4 regions of the Franzmannia qiaohouensis genome follow, and region 1 is predicted to be linked to each of the others. Evidence: predicted binding sites of a transcription regulator. Region 1 holds the regulator's gene; each other region holds the start of a gene.
The links. Region 1 encodes FNR, which switches genes on or off when oxygen is low (the NO sensors DNR and NnrR bind a similar motif). Its sites were predicted from a motif close to TTGATNTANATCAA; they were not measured.
Positions count from the first base shown of each region.

Region 2: QC821_RS11065 (cytochrome-c peroxidase) is a predicted target of FNR. The motif match lies at 2,069-2,082, and genes of this name have one in related genera.
Region 3: napE (periplasmic nitrate reductase, NapE protein) is a predicted target of FNR. The motif match lies at 2,313-2,326, and genes of this name have one in related genera.
Region 4: ubiT (ubiquinone anaerobic biosynthesis accessory factor UbiT) is a predicted target of FNR. The motif match lies at 2,457-2,470, and genes of this name have one in related genera.

Region 1 is NZ_JARWAM010000003.1:227,063-231,183, forward strand. Features, by position in the region: gene QC821_RS05280 (sulfite exporter TauE/SafE family protein) at 1-202, shown strand, start outside; gene hemN (oxygen-independent coproporphyrinogen III oxidase) at 551-1,966, shown strand; gene fnr (fumarate/nitrate reduction transcriptional regulator Fnr) at 2,044-2,787, shown strand; gene ttcA (tRNA 2-thiocytidine(32) synthetase TtcA) at 2,869-3,747, opposite strand; gene QC821_RS05300 (3'-5' exonuclease) at 3,805-4,121, opposite strand, start outside.
Region 2 is NZ_JARWAM010000007.1:103,710-107,830, forward strand. Features, by position in the region: gene QC821_RS11055 (hypothetical protein) at 1-350, opposite strand, end outside; gene QC821_RS11060 (GNAT family N-acetyltransferase) at 380-829, opposite strand; gene QC821_RS11065 (cytochrome-c peroxidase) at 977-1,966, opposite strand; gene guaD (guanine deaminase) at 2,175-3,515, opposite strand; gene xdhC (xanthine dehydrogenase accessory protein XdhC) at 3,552-4,121, opposite strand, start outside.
Region 3 is NZ_JARWAM010000005.1:266,820-270,940, forward strand. Features, by position in the region: gene napA (nitrate reductase catalytic subunit NapA) at 1-1,243, opposite strand, end outside; gene QC821_RS08735 (chaperone NapD) at 1,243-1,521, opposite strand; gene napF (ferredoxin-type protein NapF) at 1,518-2,036, opposite strand; gene napE (periplasmic nitrate reductase, NapE protein) at 2,049-2,222, opposite strand; gene aroQ (type II 3-dehydroquinate dehydratase) at 2,407-2,847, opposite strand; gene glnE (bifunctional [glutamate--ammonia ligase]-adenylyl-L-tyrosine phosphorylase/[glutamate--ammonia-ligase] adenylyltransferase) at 2,897-4,121, opposite strand, start outside.
Region 4 is NZ_JARWAM010000025.1:14,005-18,125, forward strand. Features, by position in the region: gene QC821_RS20615 (Rrf2 family transcriptional regulator) at 1-299, opposite strand, end outside; gene QC821_RS20620 (YbaN family protein) at 357-770, opposite strand; gene hemN (oxygen-independent coproporphyrinogen III oxidase) at 1,027-2,412, shown strand; gene ubiT (ubiquinone anaerobic biosynthesis accessory factor UbiT) at 2,547-3,026, shown strand; gene QC821_RS20635 (anaerobic ribonucleoside-triphosphate reductase activating protein) at 3,112-3,867, opposite strand; gene nrdD (anaerobic ribonucleoside-triphosphate reductase) at 3,925-4,089, opposite strand.

The DNA.
Region 1 (4,121 bases):
GGCCAGCCCACTGCAGGGTGCAGCGCTGATGGCTGCCTTCGGGCTCGGCACCCTGCCCGCGGTGCTGGCCACCGGCATGGCCGCCCACAGCCTGGCGCGGCTGATCCGCCACCCCGCCACCCGCGCGGTGGCCGCGCTGAGCATCATTGCCTTCGCGCTCTGGCAGCTATGGCGGCTGGTGCCCGGCGCCACCGGCCACTGAGTGATTAAATAACCAGAGCAGCTACCACCGGGTCGGCTCCGCGGCCATAGTGAGGGACGCCGGGGGCAGGTCGAGGCCAGTGGTTGAGCGGGTCTGCGCAGCTAGCTAGCAGCACCGCTCAGGACTGTTCCGGCGGCAGGTCTACGAGGTGGCGCTGTAAACCATCCCTGGGCGCTACCGATGCCATCCATGGCATCGAAACCCCCTCTCCGACCTGCCACCGGCGTCCTTCGCTAAGTGCAGCGCCGATAGCCTGGGTACGAATGCGCGGCAACTTGATCCAACGCAAGATCGTCGCGCCGCGCCGGCGCTAGCATGGGCGCAAGATCCTCGTCAGGAGTGCCCACCATGTCTTACGCCACGCCCATCGCGCCGCCCCAGGCGGCGGCGTCCTCCGCCTGGGACGAGGCGCTGATTCGCCGCTACGACGTCAGCGGGCCGCGCTACACTTCATACCCTACCGCGCTGTCGTTTCACGACGGCGTCGGCGCAGAGGCGTTGACCGATGCGCTGACGCGCAGCAATGCCGGCGGCCGGCCGCTGTCGCTCTACGTGCATGTGCCGTTCTGCCGCAAGATCTGCTTCTACTGCGCCTGCAACAAGATCGCCACCAAGAATACCCGCCTGGCCGAGCCCTACCTGGCCAGGCTAGACCGCGAGATGGTGCTCGCCGCGCGGCATCTGGACACCTCAAGACCGGTCAGCCAACTGCACTGGGGCGGCGGCACCCCAACCTTCCTGACCCTCGACCAGATGGGCGACCTGGTCGACCGTCTGGATAGCCGCTTCGGGCTCAGCAGCGACCCCAAGCGTGACTACGCCATCGAGATCGACCCCCGCGAAGCCAATATGCTGACCCTGCGCCACCTGCAGGCGCTGGGCTTCAACCGCATCAGCCTCGGCGTCCAGGACCTCGACCTGCGGGTCCAGAAGGCCATCAACCGCGTGCAGCCTCGCGTGCTTACCGAGACCCTGGTCGACGAGGCACGGCGACTGGGGTTCCGCTCGCTGAACATGGACCTGATCTACGGCCTGCCCCACCAGACCCGCGACAGCTTCGCCGCGACGCTCGAGCAGGTCATCGACATGGGCCCGGCACGGCTCTCGGTGTTCAACTACGCGCACATGCCACAGCGCTTCGCGCCGCAGCGGCGCATCAGCGAGGCCGACCTGCCCAGCGCCGAGGAGAAGCTCGCCATCCTGCGCACCACCATCGACATGCTCGAGGCCGCCGGCTACGTGCATATCGGCATGGACCACTTCGCGCGCCCCGACGATAGCCTCGCCGTGGCCCAACGCCAGGGCACCCTGCAGCGCAACTTCCAGGGCTACTCGAGCCACGCCGACAGCGACCTGGTGGGCCTCGGGGTCTCGGCGATCTCGCGGGTCGACGACCTCTATGCCCAGAATCCCAGCGACCTGGCCGGCTACGAGGCAGCGCTCGACGCCGGACGCCTGGCGACCCAGCGCGGCGTGCGCCTGAGCCAGGACGACCTGTATCGCCGCTACGCCATCGAGCGCCTGATGTGCGACATGCACCTCGACCTGGCCGAGCTCGGCACCCGCTTCGGCATCGACGCCGAGCGCTACTTTGCCGACAGCCTGCGCCAGTTGGAGGGTGCCGAACGCGACGGCCTGATGATGCGCCGCGGCCTGACCTTGACGGCCACCCCGATCGGCAAGCTGCTGATTCGCCACCTGGCGATGGCCTTCGACGCCCATCTCACGCCTGGCCAGGGGCCGCGCTACTCGAGGATCCTATGAGCTCACCGGAAAGTATTCTTTGCCGTAGCGCCATGATCCACCATACTGAGGGCAACGCCACCACCCAGGAGGAGGTCATGCCAGCCCCCGCCACCGCTCCAAGAAGCGCACGACTGCACGAGACGCGCTGCCAGACCTGCAGCCTGAGCTCACTGTGCCTGCCGCTGGCTCTGGAGCTCTCCGACGTCGACCAGTTCGACGCCATCATCCGCCGTCGCGCGCCACTCAAGAAGGGCGAGACGCTGTTCCGCCAGGGCGAGGCGTTCACCAGCGTGTTTGCGGTGCGCTCGGGCAGCCTCAAGCAGCTGGCCAGCGAGGGCAACGGCGAGGACCAGCTGACCAACTTCTATCTGCCCAGCGAGCTGGTCGGCCTCGACGCCATCGACGACGAGCTGTACCCCGGTACGGTCACTGCCCTCGAGACCACCACGGTGTGCGAGATCCCCTTCGACCGCCTGGACCATCTCTCCGAACAGTTACCGGAGCTGCGCACACAGCTGTTTCGCAGCATGAGCAAGGAGATGCGCGACGACCGCCGCATGATGCGCCTGCTATCGCGCAAGACCGCCGACGAGCGCCTGGCCAGCTTCCTGATCGGGCTGTCGAATCGCTTCCGCCGCCGCGGCTACTCCGCCTACAGTTTCCGGCTGTCGATGTCGCGCGCCGACATCGGCAACTACCTGGGCCTGGCAGTGGAAACCGTCAGCCGCATTCTCGGCCGCTTCCAGCAGCAGCAGCTGGTGTCGGTGGCCGGCCGCGAGGTCAATATCCTCGACCTGTCGGCACTCGAGTCTCTCGCCGAGGGCGACGGCTGCCTCTAGCCATCTCCGACCGCGAAACCGACAGCGCCCCCGCCGAGTGATCGGCGGGGGCGCTGTGCATCTGCATCGCAGAGTCTGCGACTAGGCCTGGCGGGCCAGGTCCAAGGCCTCGATCCGATTGGCCTGGCGCTGGGCCTGCTGGTCCTCGAGCCCGGCGAAATCGAACAGCTCGCGGTCGGCGAGCTGCGACGGCGCCACGTTGGTCACCGCCTTGAACATGGTCTCGAGCCGCCCGGGGTGCTTGGCCTCCCACTCAGCGAGCATCTCCTTGACCACCTGGCGCTGCAGATTGGGCTGCGAGCCGCACAGGTTGCAGGGAATGATCGGGAACGCCATGCGCCGGGCGAACTCGGCGATGTCCGCCTCGCGGCAGTAGGCCAGCGGTCGGATCACGATGTTCTTGCCATCGTCGGCGAGCAGCTTGGGCGGCATCGCCTTGAGGCTGCCGCCGAAGAACATATTGAGAAACAGCGTCTCGAGAATATCCTCGCGGTGGTGGCCCAGCGCCACCTTGGTGGCACCGATCTCTTCGGCGAAGCCGTACAGCGAGCCGCGCCGCAGCCGCGAGCAGAGCGCGCAGGTGGTCTTGCCCTCGGGGGTCTTCTCCTTGACCACCGAGTAGGTGTCGCGCTCGAGGATATGGTAGTCGACGCCAGCGGCGTCGAGATACTCGGGCAATACGTGTTCGGGAAAGCCGGGCTGCTTCTGGTCGAGGTTAACGGCGACCAGCGAGAAGTCCACCGGCGCGCTGCGCTGCAGGCTGCGCAGGATCTCGAGCATGGTGTAGGAGTCCTTGCCACCGGACAGGCAGACCATGACCTTGTCGCCGTCGCGGATCATGCCGTAGTCGATGATCGCGTTGCCCACCTGCCGACGCAGGCGCTTCTGCAGCTTGTTGAACTCACGCTTGTCGCGGGCGTCGCTGACGCCCGCCGCCTGGGGAGGAAGTATCTCGGACATGATCGCAGCATCGGGGCCGGAAATGGTCGGCCATCTTACCATCGCCGCGCAACGACGTCAGTCGCCGCGCATCGCCCCCTTCTCCAGGCGCAGGTACATGAGCGCCGCGGTGACCGCGTCGCCCAGCGCGGTATGACGGCCGATCACCGGCACGTCGAGGGCCTTGGCCACCGCCTCGAAGCGCAGGTTGGGCTCGATCTCGGGATGCGCGCGCCGCAGGTCACGCACGTAGCGCTGCGAGACTTCGATCAGCGAATTGGGCAGGTCGAAGCCGAAGCGCGGGCGCAGGTGGCGGTTGAGTATCGCTATGTCGAAGTCCAGGCACCAGCCCATCAGCGGCCGGTTGCCGATGAAGTCGAGCAGCTTGTCCAGCG
Region 2 (4,121 bases), on a different contig from region 1:
CTGCCGATATGCAGGTAGCCGCCGGATGACAAGGGCCCCTGGTGGCTACGATATTCGGTTTGACCGTCGTCGTTGGACTGCTGGTAGTCGCTGACATCGAGCAGCAGCGGCTCTTGCGAGGTCTCGATACGTACCACGATATGCTGGATGAAGATCGCCTCGGCGCTCATGTTGCTGATCAGGCAGAGTGAGTCGATGTCCTTGCCCTGGCCGCGGTTGATGATCAACCGCGCACGACGCTGGCGGACATAGCCGTTGTAGAGCAGCTGGGCGTAGAACACCCAGACGAAGAGGGTGAGGACACCGGCGATCGCATTGATCGCCTGGGCGTGATCGCTGATCCATTGCATGGGGTGAACGTCCTGTTCGCGTTGCTTGGTTACTGGGTGTCGAGCTGATAGGTCTGCCAGTCGGTATGCGTGGCGTGGCGGTCATAGACGGCGCGGCCGCGATAGTTCTGCTCGCGGGTGATCCAGCGCACGAACGGCCAGCCGTGGCTGCGCGCCTCCTCGCGTAGCGTCTCGAGCATGGTGTCCACCGCGCCGCTGCCGCGATGGGCCGGGTCGACATAGAGGTCGTCGAGGAAGCCGATGTACGTGCCGCGCAGCGGCGACGGCATGGCGCGGTAGTGCATCAGGCCAATGGCCCGGCCCTCCTCACTCTTCGCCAGCCGACAGTAGAAGGCCATGTCCGGCTGCTGAATCCAGTCCCATACGGTGTCCAGCGTCTGCTCGGTCATCGGCACGCCGTAGTAGTCGGCGTAGCCGCGATAGAGGCGAATCCACTCGGGCTGGTCGACGGCTTGGGGGGATGCCAGGGTGACGGTCATGGGCGATTCTCCGCGGGATAAAAGCATTGGCGCTATGTCCAGACTACCATCGAGGGCCGAGATCGCCACCTGCCGCTGCTTGGCTATTCAGACAACGATACCGGCCTGAGCCGGTATCGTCTTGCTGGCCGTCCTGGCGATGGGGTGCTACGGCAGCGCCGGGACCTCGAACTCCGGCATCTCACCGGTGAGGGTGTGCAGGAAGGCGGTGATATCGTCGATCTTGTCCACCTCGAACTCGCGGCCGAGCATCTCACTGCCCATGATGGCGACGGCTTCCTCGAGGGTCGCGGTGGCGCCGTTGTTCATGTAGGGGTAGGTCACACCCACGTTGCGCAGCGTCGGGGTGCGGAAGCGGTACATGTCGCGCTCCTCGCCGGTAACCTCGTAGCGGCCGACGTCAGTGGAACCCGGCACCTGGATGCGGTGGAAGTTGCTGTCGGTGAAGGCGGGGCCACTGTGGCAAGCGGCGCAGCCGTTATCGACGAAGGCCACCATGCCGCGCTTTTCCTGCTCGTCGAGCGCATCCAGGTCGCCACGCAGATAGCGGTCGAAGGGCGAGTTCGGGGTATTCAAGGTGCGCTGGAAACTGGCCAGCGCCTTGGCCAGGTTGTCGGTGCTGATGGGGTCCTCATCATCGGGATAGGCGGCAGCGAACTTCTCCTGATACAGCGAGAATTCGGTCAGCCGTTCGATGGCGTGCTCGAGCTGCATGGCCATCTCGATATCGGCCTCGATGGGCCCCAGCGCCTGGCCCTCGAGGTCCGGTTCGCGACCGTCCCAGAACTGCGATTCGAGAAACCCCGAGTTGAGCACGGTGGGGGTGTTGCGCTCGCCAATCTGGCCGTCGTGGCCGGTGGCGCGCGGGATTCGGTCGCTCCAGCCGAGTGCCGGATTGTGGCAGGTGGCGCAGCTGATCACGCCGCTGGCGGAAATGCGCGGCTCGAAGAACAGCATGTTACCGAGTTCGACCTTCTCCTCGGTCAGCGAATTATCGGCAGGAATCGGCGGAAAATGCGGCAGTGGCTCGAAGCGCTCTCGATAGTCGGCAAAGCCGTCATCGGCGCTGGCGCTGAGCGATACTCCCAGCAGCGCGCTTGCGCCAATTGCAGCGATCCAGGATGTCTTGTGTTGCATGTTTGGTTTCCCCTCTTCGTATCCCTGTATCTGTTTTTCACACCGCATCAGAGACCAGAAAGCGGTGCCATATCAGGCTAAGGGGCCGCAGGGAAACGTGCCTTGAGCTGGATCAAGCAAGCATACAAAGCAGACATAAAAAGGGGCGACCATCAGAGATGGTCGCCCAATCAGCGCAACGCTCATGTACCTGGCACATGCATGGCTATCAGGGCGTAGAGGCGACGTCGCGCTGGTGCACACATTCACCGTTGGCCCAGGTGGCATAGACGCTGCGGTCGTCGCCGAGCATCATCAGCGCGAACAGCTGCTCGGCGAGGTTGCGGGTCCTGGCGCTGCGGCGTGCCAGCAGCGGGGTGGCGGCGGGGTCGAGGACCACGATGTCGGCCTCCTTGCCCTGGCGCAGGCTGCCGATGTGGGTGTCGAGGTGCAGCGCCCGGGCGTTGCCCAGGGTCAGGCGGTAGAAGCCCTGCCAGGCGGTCAGCGGCTGGCCGAGCAGCTGGCCGACCTGGTAGGCCGCCTTGAGGGTGGCCAGGCCCGACAGGTCGGTGCCGCCGCCGACGTCGCTGGCCAGGGTGGTGTTGAGACCGGCGTCGCGGCATGCCAGGCGGTCGAACAGCCCGCTGCCCAGGAACAGGTTGGAGGTCGGGCAGAAGGCGATGTTGGCGCCGGCGGCGGCCAGCCGGTTGCGCATCGGCTGATCGAGGTGGATGCCGTGGGCGAAGGTGCTGCGCGGCCCCACCAGACCATAGCGCTCGTAGACCCCGAGATAATCGCGGCAGTCGGGAAACAGCTCGGCGACCCAGTCGATCTCGCCCTTGTTCTCCGACAGGTGCGTCTGCAGGTGCAGGTCCGGTGCGTTGCGCAGGATGCCGCCCACGGTATCCAGCTGCGCCGGGCTGGAGGTCGGCGCGAAGCGCGGCGTCAGGGTATAGCCGAGGCGGTCCTTGCCGTGCCAGTCGCCGATCAGCCGCTCGCTGTCGCGTACGCCGCTCTCGACGCTGTCGGTCAGCGCCTCGGGGGCGTGGCGGTCCATCAGCACCTTGCCGGCCAGCATGCGCAGGCCGCGGCGCCGGGCGGCGGCGAAGAAGGTGTCCACCGACACCGGGTGCGAGGTGCAGAACACCTGTGCGGTGGTGGTGCCGACCCGCAGCTGCTCGTCGAGGAATGCCTCGGCGACATTCTCGGCGTGGGCGCGCTCGGCGAAGCGGCACTCCTCGGGGAAGGTGTACTCGTTGAGCCAGTCGAGCAGCTGGCGGCCGTAGGAGGCCATGATATCGAGCTGCACATAGTGCACGTGGCTGTCGATGAAGCCGGGCATCATCAGCTTGCCGGCATAGTCGACCTGCTCGATGCCGGCGGGCAGCTGCGGGGCCAGCTCGGCATAGTCGCCGATCGCCTGGATGCGGCCATCTACCAGCCAGATGGCGCCGTCTTCCAGGTGCAGCAGGCTGCCGGGTTCGGGCGTGTCGCCTTCACCGGGGTCGTTGAGAAAGCTCACCACGGGTCCACGCAGCAGGCGTCCCGCTGAAGGGGCAGCGTTGGTCATGTCGTTCTCCGTCTGGGCGGGGGCTCGGCCCCGCCGTCATTCGTCCGTCGGGGGCGCAAATGCCTTGCGCAGGGTCTCGGGTGCTGCGCCGCGTCGGTCTGCGTGTATCTGTGCGGGCTTGAGCGTGAGTAGCTCAGTGACCACCGACAGCGCGATCTCGTAGGGCAGCTTGCCCTTGGCGCCGGCCACCCCGATCGGGCAGCGTACCTCGCGTTCCAGGCGCGCCTGTGCATGGCCGGCGTCGCGCAGGCGGCGCTGAAAGCTGGCCCACTTGCTATGCGAGCCGATCAGGCCGATGGAGGCGCAGTCGCCGCGGGCCAGCAGGGCATCGACCAGCGCGCAGTCCTCGCCGTGGTCGTGGGTCATCACCAGCGCATGGCAGCCGCGGGGCAGCGTGGCCACCGCCGCCGCCGGGTCCGGCGAGTGGTGCTTTGCCAGGCGCGGCTGCTGCTGTGCGGGGAAGACGTCGTCGCGGCTGTCGAACCAGTCCACGCGCCAGGCCAGCGGGGCGATCAGCCCCACCAGTGCCTGGCCGACGTGGCCGGCACCGAACACCGCGACCTGCATCTCGGCGCCGGCGAACAGCTCGATCAGCACGTGCACGTA
Region 3 (4,121 bases), on a different contig from region 1:
AGGGCTGGCCGGTGAGCGAGAAGGGGCTGTTGCCGGGCTCGGAGATCTTGCCGGTGAGCAGGTGCAGGTTGTAGATCAGGTTGTTCACCCACACCCCGCGGGTGTGCTGGTTGACGCCCATGGTCCAGAAGGTCATGACCTTGGTGTCGGGGTCGGCATAGAGCTCGGCGAGCTGCTCCAACCGGCGTTCCGACACGCCGGACTCCCGGGCGGCGCGCTCGAGGGTGTAGTCGGCGACGTAGTCGGCGAACTCATCGAAGCTCATCTCCGACCAGGAGTTGGCGTTGTCGGCGTTGGCCGCGGCCTGCTGCAGCGGATGCTCGTCGCGCAGGCCGTAGCCGATGTCGTCCACCCCCCGGGCGAAGCCGACGTGGCTATCGACGAAGTCGCGATCGACGTTGCCGCTCTGGATGATGTGGTTGGCGATGTAGTTGAGGATCACGATGTCGGCGTTGGGCGTCATCACCATGGGGATGTCGGCCAGGTCGAAGCTGCGATGCTCGTAGGTGGAGAGCACCGCCACCCGGGTATCCGGGTAGGAGAGCCGGCGGTCGGTGACCCGGGTCCACAGCACCGGGTGCATCTCGGCCATGTTCGAGCCCCACAGCACGAAGGCGTCGGCATGCTCGATATCGTCGTAGACGCCCATCGGCTCGTCGGAGCCGAAGCTGCGCATGAAGCCGAACACCGCCGAGGCCATGCAGTGGCGGGCGTTGGGATCGATGTTGTTGGTGCGCAGGCCGGCCTTGAACAGCTTGCTGGCGGCATAGCCTTCCCAGATCGTCCACTGCCCGGAGCCGAACATCGCCACGCTATCCGGACCGTGCTCGCGGATCGCCTGCTTGAACTTGTCGGCCATCACGTCCAGCGCCTCGTCCCAGGACACCGCCTCGAAGTCGCCGTCCTTGGCATAGGCGCCGTTGCGCTTACGCAGCAGCGGCTGGGTCAGGCGGTCCTCGCCGTAGAGGATCTTCGACAGGAAGTAGCCCTTGACGCAGTTCAGCCCGCGGTTGACCTCGGAGTGGATATCGCCGTGAGTGGCGACGATGCGGTCGTTCTGGGTGGCGACCATGACGCTGCAGCCGACCCCGCAGAAGCGGCACGGCGCCTTGTTCCAGTTGAGCCGGGTCAGCTCGGCGTTGGTGATCAGGTTGGTGGCCCCGGCGGGGATCGCGATCCCCGCGCTGGCGGCGGCCACGGCGGCCGCATTGGCCTTTACGAATTCGCGACGTGTCAGTTTCATCATGCCCCCTCATGCGGTTCATCGGCGGTGGCCGGGTCGAGCAACTGGTGGTAGACCAGCGCCGCGCCGAGCACGCCGGGCCGTGTCTGTACGGCATCGATCAGGTCGAGCGCACGGCTCTCCTGATGGCTCTCCACCACTGCCACCAGCTTGCCCGCGGCGTCCTCGCCACGGACCTCGCAGTCGCCGGCGGCATTCAGCCAGGCGGCCACCTCCGCCAGCCGCGGTGGCCGGACATGGACGATAAAGCTGGCGATATGCAGCGTCTCTTGGCTCATCGGCGCGCTCCGGGTTGCACAGGGCCGTTGTCGGCCAGGGTGATGGCATCGTTAGGGCACACCGCCAGGCAGGCCCCGCAGCCGCGGCAGGCCTCGCTGTCGATGTGCGGCTGCGGCGGGCGGCCCAGCGCCGGTGGAAAGCGGATGGCGCGCCACTCGCAGGCGTCCTGGCAGGCCTGGCAGTGAATCTGTGCCAGCGCCAGGCAGTTGGCCTCGAGCTGCGCGTGCCAGGGAAACGCCTGGCGCTGGGTATCGAAGACGTCCGCCTCGCACACCGCAGCGCAGTCGCCGCACAGCGAGCAGCCGTCGTCATCGAAGCGGATCTCGGGAAAACCGCCGCCGCCGCGTACCAGCACGCCTTCCAGGCAGGCGTCGATGCAGGCATCGCAGCCGGTGCAGCGCTGGGTCAGGTCAGCGGCGGTCCATGGTGGCCGGCGCACCGCGGGGCGGCCGCTCAAGGTGCGGAAGAACTGGCGGCGATCCGAATGGCGATGCGCCTTGTTGTTATGGGTCATGGCGTCACCGACTCAACCGGGAGGACCGGGCGGGCCGGCGATCATCTGGTAGATCCACACCGCGAAGCCGTAGCTGCCGACCACCGCCACGGCGAGAATCGGGAACAGCAGCACGCAGATGAACAGAAACAGCTTCAGCTCTTGTCGCTTGCGCACCGACGGCGCAACGCTGTCGGGGTCGCTCATGGCACTTTCCTCGCTGGGTGTGGGCCTGGCGGGGTGTGACAAACCACCGCATACCCCTGTCAGCCTAGCGAATTAAGCCCCCTATGCCAGTTGACGCAGATCAAGGTTTTGCGAAGCAAGCTTGAAACGCAGCGAGCCCGCCAAGGGGCGGGCTCGCAGTCGGGCATGATGGTAGCGATGAGAGTCAGGCGTCGGCGGCCTTGATCAGTGCGTCCAGCGCGGCCAGGTAGCCCTGGCTGCCGAGGCCGGCGATCACCCCGTCGGCGCGCAGAGAGACGTAGGAGTGGTGGCGGAAGCTCTCGCGCTTGTGGACGTTGGAGAGATGCACCTCGATGACCTTGCCGTCGAAGGCGTTGAGGGCGTCAAGGATCGCCACCGAGGTGTGGGTGAAGGCGGCAGGGTTGATGATGATCGCCGCGGTGCCGTCGAGCCTGGCGGCGTGGATGGCATCGATCAACGCGCCCTCGTGGTTGCTCTGCAGCGCCTTGACCTCCCAGCCGTTGAAGGCGGCCTTCTCGTACAGACTGTTGTTGATATCGTCGAGGGTCTCGTGGCCATAGATATCCGGCTCGCGAGTGCCCAGCAGGTTGAGGTTGGGGCCGTGCAGCACCAGTAGTTTATGCATCGTCTTTGGGTTCCCATCGGTGATGATCGAATTGACTAGCTTGAGTGCCTCAGCGCGGCTCTTCCGCCTCGCCCATCCAGCGCTGCCAGACGCGCCGCACCAGTTCGCGGTGCGCCGCCACCTCATCGGCATCGACGACCCGCTCGGCCTTGGTCAGCGCGGCGCGGTGGGTGGCGTGGCGGTAGGCCAGGTAGGCGTCGCGCAGCCCCTGGGCCTCGTCGGCGGGCAGCCGCTGGCAGGCCTCGAGGGTCTCCAGCAGGCGCATGTTGTCGCTCCAGCGCAGCAGCTCTGGAGCATCGGCGCTCATCGCCAGCACCGCGAACTGGCACAGGAACTCGATATCGACCATGCCGCCGGCGTCCTGCTTGAGGTCGAAGCGTCCGGCCTGGCGCGCGCTGGCCTTGCTGCCCAGATGCTCGCGCATCTTGTGGCGCATCTTGACCACCTCCTCGCGCAGCGAGGCGAGATCGCGCCGCGCGCCGAGGATCTCACTGCGCACCGCCTCGAAGCGTTCGCCGAGATGGCTGTCGCCAGCGACGACCCGGGCCCGCACCAGCGCCTGGTGCTCCCAGGTCCAGGCCTGGTGGCGCTGATAGTCGGCGAAGGCCTCCAGCGGCGTGACCAGCAACCCGGAATTGCCCGACGGCCGCAGCCGCATGTCGACCTCATACAGCGCCCCGGCCGGGGTCACCGCGGTGAGCAGGTGGATGATGCGCTGACCAAGGCGGGTGAAGAACACCGGGTTGTCGATCGGCCGCGGCCCGTCGGTGGTGCCCTGGGAGGCGGCGTCGTGGATGAACACCAGGTCGAGGTCCGAACCGTAGCCGAGTTCGATGCCGCCCAGCTTGCCATAGCCGACGATGATGAAGTCGGTGTCGCCGGGCACGCCGTCGCGCCGCGCCGGGCGGCCGTGCTTGCGGGTGAGGTGCTTCCAGGCCATCGCCAATACCTGCTCGAGGACCACCTCGGCGATGTAGGTGAGGAAGTCGCTGACCTTCATCAGCGCGCGGGCGCCGGCGATATCCGAGGCCGCCACGTGCAGCACCTGGGCGTGCTTGAAGATCCGCAGCGCCTCGAGCTGGGCCTCCTCGTCGTCTTCCGGGATGCGCCCCAGCGCCTGGCGCAGCTCGTCGGCGAGGTGCTGCTTGTCGGCCGGGGTGTAGAGGGTGGCCGGGGTCAGCAGCTCGTCGAGCAGGATCGGGTGGCGGGCGAGCTGCTCGGCGATCCACGGGCTCGCCGCGCACAGCCGCATCAAGTGGCTGAGGGCCTGAGGA
Region 4 (4,121 bases), on a different contig from region 1:
ATCCTGCACGCGTTATCCTCGCCGAAGCACTCCACCAGCTGTAGATCATGCTCGGTATCGCTCACCAGCGTTCCCAGGCGGATATCCTCGGGAGCCTTCTTGAGCAGGAGACCACCGTTCTTGCCGCGGATAGCGGTGATGTAGCCCTTTTGGCTCAGGTCCTGAACGACCTTCATTAGATGATTGCGCGAGATGTCGAAACTCTCGGCGATCTCATGGATGGTGGATCGCTCCTCGCCCTTGACGGCTAGAAAGACGAGAACACGCAGGGAGTAGTCGGTAAAGCGGGTCAAGTGCATGACGGTATCCGGCGCTCCATGGTTTGCCTTGGGGCAAGGCGCTGCTGGCGGAGAGGGTCACTCTATAGGGTTTGCCGGCCGAATGCTGTCGGGACTGCCGGTTGCGGCGTCAGGGCGCGTCATCAGGAAGGTGGCGACGGCCAAGAACAGCGCCGCGGTAAGCGCGAGTACCAGCGGTGCCGCGCGTCCCATCCACAGCACGAGCCAACTGGTCGCGAGCAGGGCTAGCGCCAGTCGCTTGGCGCGGCGCGGCACAGCGCGCTGCTCGCGCCAGGCCTGGAGTGTCGGGCCGAGGCGGGGATGACGGTGCAGCCAGCGAGCCAGCCGGGGCGAACCCTTGGATGCGGCCCAGGCTGCCACGAGTAGGAAAGGCGTGGTAGGCAACAAGGGCACCACCAACCCGGCGGTGCCTAGCCCGATACAGCCGTAGGCCAGGCCGCTCCAGGCGATGCGTGAAACAGGGTGCGTCATGGGGACCTCCCGCTTGGCGTGATGCCCAATAAAAAGTATTTTATATGAATCTTCACGTCTGGCGCAAAGCCCTATTCGAGTCGTCGCACGGGGGCCGATTCAATGCTGCCGTGGCAATGTCCAGTTAGCTAGCGAGGGGATTGATCTGGGTCAGCTACCTCGAGAAGGGTACCGACGAGCCGAATCCTGAATGGCATACTCGGCGGTATTGTGCGGCACCCTGGGTGGCGCCACCCCGTCAAGAGGCCGTGTTACGATGCATGATGACCTGCTGTTTGATCGCCCCCTGGTAGAGAAATACGATCGTCCGGGACCGCGCTACACTTCCTACCCCACGGCGCCCCAGTTCCATGCGGCTTTTGCCGAGGATGATTACCGTAATGCCGCCGAGCGGAGCAACCGTGCCGAGACGCCCAAGCCGCTGTCTGTCTACGTGCATATCCCGTTCTGCAAGAGCCTCTGCTACTACTGTGCCTGCAACAAGATCATCACCCACAATACCGAGCGCGCCGCCGAGTATCTCGAATGGCTCAAGAAAGAGATCCGGGTGCAGGGAGCGCTATTCGAGGAATCGCGGCGCATGACCCAGCTGCATCTGGGTGGAGGCACACCGACCTACCTGAGCAACGCCCAGCTCGGCGAGCTGATGGCCGCGCTGGATGCGGCTTTCCACTTTGCCGAGCCTGCCCAGCGCGAGTTTTCCCTGGAGGTGGACCCGCGCACCGTGACGCCCGAGCAGATCCATGAGCTTTACGCCCTGGGCTTCAATCGCCTCAGCTTCGGCGTGCAGGACTTCGACCGCGACGTTCAGGAAGCGGTGAATCGGCTGCAGAGTGAGGAGCAGGTCATGGCGCTGGTTGAGGCCGCCCGTGACGCCGGCTTCCAGTCGGTGAGCGTCGACCTGATCTACGGCCTGCCGCTGCAGACGGTGGCGAGTTTCGATACCACGCTGTCGAAGATCATTGCCCTGCGCCCGGACCGCATCGCCGCCTACAGCTACGCCCACCTGCCGGAGCTGTTCAAGTCCCAGCGGATGATACGTCCCGAGGACATGCCGCCGCCGGAGCGCAAGTTGGAACTGCTGGAGCTGACCATAAAGCGCCTCACTGCCGCCGGCTACGTCTATATCGGCATGGACCACTTCGCCCTGCCCGACGACGAGCTGGCACTGGCCAGGGAGAACGGCACCCTTCAGCGCAACTTCCAGGGTTACTCCACCCACGCCGACTGCGACATGGTCGGGCTGGGCATCACCTCCATCGGCAAGGTCGGCGACAGCTACAGCCAGAACGTCAAAGAGACCGCCCAGTACCATCATCGCCTGGATCAGGGCCAGCTGCCGGTGTTCCGAGGCTACCGGCTCAGCGACGATGACCGGCTGCGCCGCGACGTGATCAATGCCCTGATGTGCCACAACCGCATCGACTTCGCTGCCATCGAGGCCGTCCACGGCATCGTCTTCCGCGATTACTTCGCCGACGCCCTAGAGCAGCTGCAGGAGATGGCCGAAGACGGCCTACTAGCGATCCGTGAAAATGAGATCGAGGTGCTACCCACCGGCCGTCTGATGATGCGCAACGCCGCCATGGCCTTCGATGCCTATCTGGCAAGCAGCAGTGGCCGCTACTCCCGCACCGTATAGTGGTCGCCCACGACACGACTGCGGGTGGCGATCTGCCCAGCGAGTTGATGCATGTCAGTGCAGCCGCGAAAACACCGGCCTAGGATGGGTGGGCTGGCGGCGTTGGCCGCATAGATATCTTCAGGAGAGCCGTCATGTCCCCGCCGTTACTGCCCCTGCCACGTCCGCCTGCACTGCCCCGTTTGATACGTAGCATTGACCCCCGAGTGCCACTGGTGGTCAAGCGCCAGTTGATCGAGCCAATGCTCAACCGAACCTTCGCCGTACCGCTGGCCGAGGGCGAGTTCGATGCGCTCGCAGGCCGCCGGATCTCGCTGCACGTCGAGGACCTGGGCGTGCAGCTGACCCTGACCCTCGAAGCGGAGCGCTTTCGGCTTACCCAGGAGGCGGGCGAAGCCACCATTCGCGGCGGCTGGCGCGAGTTCCTGTGCCTGGCCACCCGGCGCCAGGACCCCGACGCCCTGTTCTTTCAGCGTCGCCTGGTGATCGAGGGTGACACCGAACTTGGGCTGATGGTCAAGAACCTGCTTGATGGCCGCGAGGAGGGGCTGGCCCAGGGACCTTTCGGCGATTGGCTGGCGCGCGTCGAGCGTCTGGCCTGCGCCGAGCGTTGAGCGATGCGACGTTTCCGCCCCTCGCTGGAGATCCCTGCATGAGCCCTTCCCCCGAGGGCACGGGGCGAGGTGAGCCGGCGTGATGTTAGTGGCGTAGGGTCAGCCTTTTAAAGTTGGGGCGCAGTTCGCTGACAAGCGCTTCTATCTCTGCGGTCGTCGGGGCGCCCGGCACCGGCTCGGCGTAGCGCGCATCCAGGCACTGGCCGGCGCGGGCCAGCTGGATCGCGTAGTGGCTGGCGCCGCGCTCGGCGAGGTCCAGGGCCAGCCGGCGCAGGCGTTCCAGGTCGAAGTCGCGCCAGTGCACCGTGGTGCGACACTCGAGGGCAATGCCGCTGTTCAGCAGCAGCGCCAGGCTTTGCTCATGCGGGGTGGCCATGCCGCGGCGCCCGACGATGCGGTCGATGTCATCGGCCAGGCCCTTTACGTCCAGGCCTACCCAGTCGAGCCAGGGCAGCAGCGCCTGCAGGCGCCGCGGGTAGACACCGGCCGTATGTAGGCCGACCTTGAAGCCGAGCGCTCTGGCCCGCTCCACCGCGCCGGCGAGCTCGGCGTGCAGGGTGGGCTCACCGCCGCTGAAGACCACGCCCTCAAGCAGGCCCCGGCGGTTTCTCAGGAAGGCCTCGATCCCGTCCCACTCGCCGTGCTCGCCCCGACGGGAGGCGAGCATGCCGGGGTTGTGGCAGTAACCGCAGCGCAGCGGACAGCCCTGCAGGAAGACCACGCAGGCCAGGTGCTCGGGGTAGTCCAGGGTGGTCATCGGCGTCAGCCCGGCCACCGGCAGGCGAAGCGTCTCCTGGGCGCTGCCGGCAGAAGGGCTGACGGGAGGTTCGCTGATGAGCATGGCAGTGACTCCCTGCCGGGCCCCGAGGGGGCCCGGCCTATCGAGGGTGTGGGGCAGCTAGCGGCGGCCGGTGGCTTCGCGGAAATGGCAGCGCTCGCGATGTTCGGCGCGTTTGCCGACGTTGAACTGGCTGACCGGGCGGTGATAGCCCATTACCCGGGTCCAGACCTCGCAGCGCTGGCGCTGTGCGGTGGGCAGGGAGGTGGTATCCATCTGACGCATATCGTGCTCCTGGTTAGTTGGCAGGGGGAGAA